DNA from 2 places in the Priestia sp. AB genome. Region 1 is predicted to be linked to the other one. Evidence: a T-box and tRNA genes for the amino acid it is inferred to sense, from the RefSeq annotation. Region 1 holds a T-box; the other holds one or more tRNA genes.
What was found. A T-box is a leader RNA that pairs with one kind of tRNA and senses whether it is charged. The one in region 1 lies ahead of trpS (tryptophan--tRNA ligase), so its partner is inferred to be a tRNA-Trp.
Positions count from the first base shown of each region.

Region 2: it has a tRNA-Trp gene. The T-box ahead of trpS (tryptophan--tRNA ligase) is inferred to sense a tRNA for this amino acid. The anticodon was not compared.

Region 1 is NZ_JAQMYN010000005.1:82,204-84,606, reverse strand. Features, by position in the region: gene POF52_RS16540 (peptide ABC transporter substrate-binding protein) at 1-261, opposite strand, end outside; T-box leader at 928-1,132, shown strand; gene trpS (tryptophan--tRNA ligase) at 1,209-2,198, shown strand; gene POF52_RS16530 (YjbA family protein) at 2,228-2,403, opposite strand, start outside.
Region 2 is NZ_JAQMYN010000003.1:221,334-223,736, reverse strand. Features, by position in the region: gene POF52_RS10810 (phospholipase D-like domain-containing protein) at 1-1,281, shown strand, start outside; tRNA gene POF52_RS10805 (tRNA-Trp) at 1,503-1,576, shown strand; tRNA gene POF52_RS10800 (tRNA-Leu) at 1,603-1,684, shown strand; tRNA gene POF52_RS10795 (tRNA-Gly) at 1,704-1,775, shown strand; gene POF52_RS10790 (Na+/H+ antiporter NhaC family protein) at 1,991-2,403, shown strand, end outside.

The DNA.
Region 1 (2,403 bases):
TTTTCCATCTTTACCGATACGAGTTAAACCCTCAAATGTTTGTAATAATACGTTTGATGACGTTGAATCATTAGCTAAGCCTGGGTTTAATGAAAAAGGCTCAGTTTTAATGTTTACGCGAAGCTCTTGCTCTTTTTTCTTTTCGCCGCCATCACTGCTAGCATTTTCACTGCCACCAGATTCTTTGTTAAATCCACATGCAGCTAAAAACAAGCTCATTACAAGCAGCAAACTGAAAAGAATCGACAACCTTTTCTTCATTGCGTGTTACCCCCTATTAAATTTTGTTTGTGTGGCAACCATATTTTTTTGATATGCACTAATTTCTTAATCCTCTTTCAATACAAAATAATCAGTTATTTTTTCGCGTAGTAGAGCATTAAAGACCTCACTGCAAAATTATTCTTCTACTCTATGAAACTGTCATCAATTGTTTACATGCTGTAAATCCAATGTATGCGCTTAATATGTAGAAGACTCATTCATTACAAAATTCGCTAATTGAAACAAAACATTGTCTATTTTGTGTTTTCTGAAAAATTAAGAAATTGTAATACCTTTGTAAAAAATATGTTTGTTACGCCTATTATAAATATTTTAAAAATTTATTGCAATACTATTATTTAATGGTATTTTTTTGTCATGGGGGAAAAAACCTTATCTTATAAGGATTGTGCCTACTTGTCAGACTTCTAAAATCTTTTTTGTAGTATAGGTATTACGATAGTATTACAAAGCCATTAGAAATATTAAATAAAAGATTTTTACCAAATCCTCCACCAAATTTTCATCAAGAAATGCTTTAATTAAAAGGTTCTTGTCTTTTTTTGCCGCTGAAAAATTCCAGTAAATTGTCTTATAAAACTTTTTAGCGATAAGATGTTTAAATTCCTGCTTTTTCGCGTTATAATAACGAATAACTATATAATTAAAGCTGTGAAAAAGAGTAGTATGCAGAATTTTCATTTTCAGAGAGTTTGTGGCTGGTGAGAACAAACATTGAAACCTGCAGAATGGACTTTGGAGCTTTCAAGTGCAAAGCTTGAACGTTGACCTCAACGTTACATGAATAAAGATAGTTCACAATTATGTGTACTAATTAGGGTGGCAACGCGGTCCATTCGCCCCTAGCTTATGCTAGGAGCGGATGGGCCTTTTTATGTTGTATCCGTAAATTAGCATCATATATGTGCAGATGAAAGGAAGATTTGATGAAAACAATTTTTTCAGGTATTCAACCAAGCGGTACAATCACTTTAGGTAACTACATTGGAGCGATGAAGCAATTTGTTGAACTTCAACATGACTATAACTGTCATTTTTGTATTGTAGATCAGCATGCGATTACAACGCCTCAAGATCGTTTAGCACTTCGTAAAAACATTCGCAGCCTTGCTGCTCTGTATGTAGCGGTAGGAATTGATCCAGCAAAATCGACTTTATTTATTCAATCGGAAGTGCCTGCCCACACAGAAGCGGGATGGATGTTACAGTGCGTAGCGTATATCGGTGAACTTGAACGTATGACTCAGTTTAAAGATAAGTCCGCTGGAAAAGAAGCAGTATCAGCAGGATTACTAACTTATCCTCCATTAATGGCAGCGGATATTCTTTTATACAACACCGATTTGGTTCCAGTTGGGGAAGATCAAAAGCAGCATTTAGAATTAACGCGTGACTTAGCTGAGCGCTTTAACAAAAAATACAATGATATCTTCACTATTCCTGAAGTACGTATTCCAAAAGTGGGCGCACGCGTCATGTCTCTTCAAGATCCTACGAAAAAAATGAGCAAGTCCGATCCAAACCAAAAAGCTTTCATTACGCTTTTGGATGACGCTAAAACAATTGAAAAGAAAATCAAAAGTGCCGTAACGGATTCAGAAGGTATTGTTCGCTACGATAAAGAAAATAAGCCAGGCATTTCAAACTTATTAAGTATTTATTCGATCCTAGCCAATAAATCAATCGAAGACATTGAAGCGATGTACGAAGGCAAAGGTTATGGTGACTTTAAAGCTGACACAGCCAAAGTGGTAGCTGAAGCACTCGCTCCAATTCAAAAAAGATATTATGAATTAGTTGATTCTAGCGAGCTAGATGATATTTTAGATCAAGGTGCCGATAAAGCAAATGCAACAGCTAATAAAATGCTTCGCAAAATGCGAAACGCAATGGGAATTGGCCGTAAACGTTAAAAAAAACGACTGCTATGCAGTCGTTTTTTTTAATTAACTTTTGGCTCTTGTTCAATTTCCCAAAGTTTTTCAAAGAAAGGTTGTCCTTTTACTAAGCGCTCGCATAATAATTTATGCTTCGGTGACCACCCTGACTTCGTTTCATCGTATAGCTGACTCCACACGTCTTGAAACGGCATCTCTTGAATGTCTTCGTACTTCGTTG
Region 2 (2,403 bases), on a different contig from region 1:
AAGAAAGAATCCACAGATCGAGTTATGCTTTTGGAAAACGGTTATTTTTCAGGGCTTGTTCGGATGCAGATGATTCAAGAAGCGAGGCATACAATTGATATTGCTTACTTTTCCATAGGTAAAGGTCGTTCTTCGGATTTACTTATGGGCGCTTTATTCGAAGCTGCGGATCGAGGTATACGTATTCGAGTGCTGTTAGACGGGATCTCTCATGGGTTAAAAGGCAAAAGAAAGAATGTTCTTTATGCTCTAGCTTTCCACAATAATATAGAATTAAAGTACTATGAGCCCTTCACTATTTTTAAACCTTGGACATGGCATAACCGTCTTCACGATAAAATAATAGTAGTCGATGGCCAATTAGGTATTAGTGGAGGACGAAATATTGGAGATAAATACTTGGCCAGTCAACCAGATAAAAATTTTGTCTATGACCGTGATGTGCTAATTTATAACACAAAGCAAGAAAGTTATAGTGTCATTGTCTCAATGGAGAAGTATGTAGAGAAATTATGGAACCACCCGTATACCCGCAAAGCTTTTCCAAAGCTCAAGAAAACTAAACAATTTCGGGGCCTTTCAGGCAAGAAATTGTTAATAGATCAATACGAAGAGGCAAAAAAAGCAAATGAACCTTTTGTCCATCCTTATATTGTATGGAGAGAATCAACGATGCCTACAAGAAAGGTTTCTTTTATTACAAATCCTATTCAACGAATGAATAAAAGCCCTTTTATATGGAAAACATTTATTAAGCTTTCCCAACAAGCTGAAAAATCCATTGTTGTTCAAAGCCCTTATATCGTACCAACAAAAGAGATGGAACAGTATATAGATAAGCAAGTAAAACCAAAAGTGCAAAGAATTATTTTAACTAATTCTATTACATCCACTCCAAATGCTATGGCTTTTTCTGCATACTTGGGAGTAAAGAATCGCGTTATAAAAGCTGGTTCGAAGCTTTATGAATATCAAAAGCCCTATTCAATTCATGGGAAATCTGTTGTTTATGATCAGCGTTTAAGTGCAGTTGGTTCTTTTAACTTAGATTCACGCTCTGCATTTTTAAACACTGAATCCATGGTGATGATAGATAGTGAAGAATTTGCAGCCGAGCTAACAGGAGCTATTGAAACTAAGATTTCTCACAGTGCGCTTGTAGGAAATGAGGGAGAACCTGTTGATCTTAATACGGATTCTCAAAAAAATGTCCCTCCTGTAAAGTCTGCACTCCTACATATCCTTTCAGTCTTCACGCGATTTTGGAGACATTTTGTATAGTACTGTGTTACAGCAGAGTCTTTAAAAGCAAATAGCGGAGATTAAAGAGGACTGCAGCTGGTGAAGGGAGTTTCAAAAAAACTGTGATATGCCTCACAGTTTTTTTGAAACTCCTAGCACTAGTTATGATTCATCAAAAGACCTATTGACGAAATTTCATATATGTTTTATTATAATATAGCGTCGTTAATAAACGAGGTTCTTTTGAAGAAATCATTTCTAGGGGCATAGTTTAAAGGTAGAACTACGGTCTCCAAAACCGTCAGTGTGGGTTCGATTCCTACTGCCCCTGCCATTTTGGAGTTATCTTTTAATTCACACGCGGGTGTGGCGGAATTGGCAGACGCGCTAGACTTAGGATCTAGTGTCTTATGACGTGGGGGTTCAAGTCCCTTCACCCGCATCTTTACTTTCATATACGCGCGGAAGTAGTTCAGTGGTAGAACACCACCTTGCCAAGGTGGGGGTCGCGAGTTCGAACCTCGTCTTCCGCTTCTTTTCAAAAGCAGTTTGCATGTGCAAACTGCTTTTTTTGTTGTAGAAATAAAGATTTTTACGATGCTGTTTTTAATCAGAAATAGTTTATTAAAGCAGTGCTGCTTATACGTGTTGTTTTCGTGAATATACACATAATATTGGGGTTACATTAAAAGCTAATGAACGATACGTGAAGACATCTAATATGGTCTTTAAGATAGGGGAGAGTCCTATGGAATCTAGTTGGTTTTCAATTATACCGTTTTTAATTGTTATTCCAATAGCTATTTTCACCAAACAAGTGCTGCCAGGGTTGTTTCTAGGCTTATTAGTAGGCGCTTATTTGATTGATCATTCGATTGTCGGAGGTGTTGAAAAGCTACTTCACTACGTTGTACAAGCTCTTAGAAATAAAAGTAATATAGAAATCGTCGTCTTTTTATACGCGTTTTCAGGGCTTATCGGAATGATTAAGATGGCTGGAGGAGTGAAAGGTTTTGTGGAAACAGCTGCAGAAAGAATTGATACAAGAAAAAGAGCTCTTATTTTAACCTATGTTTCAACCATTGGAACATTCAGTGCTCCCACATTTCGTTTTGTGACTATCGCGCCCATTATGAGAGCATTACTCAAAAAGGTGAAAAT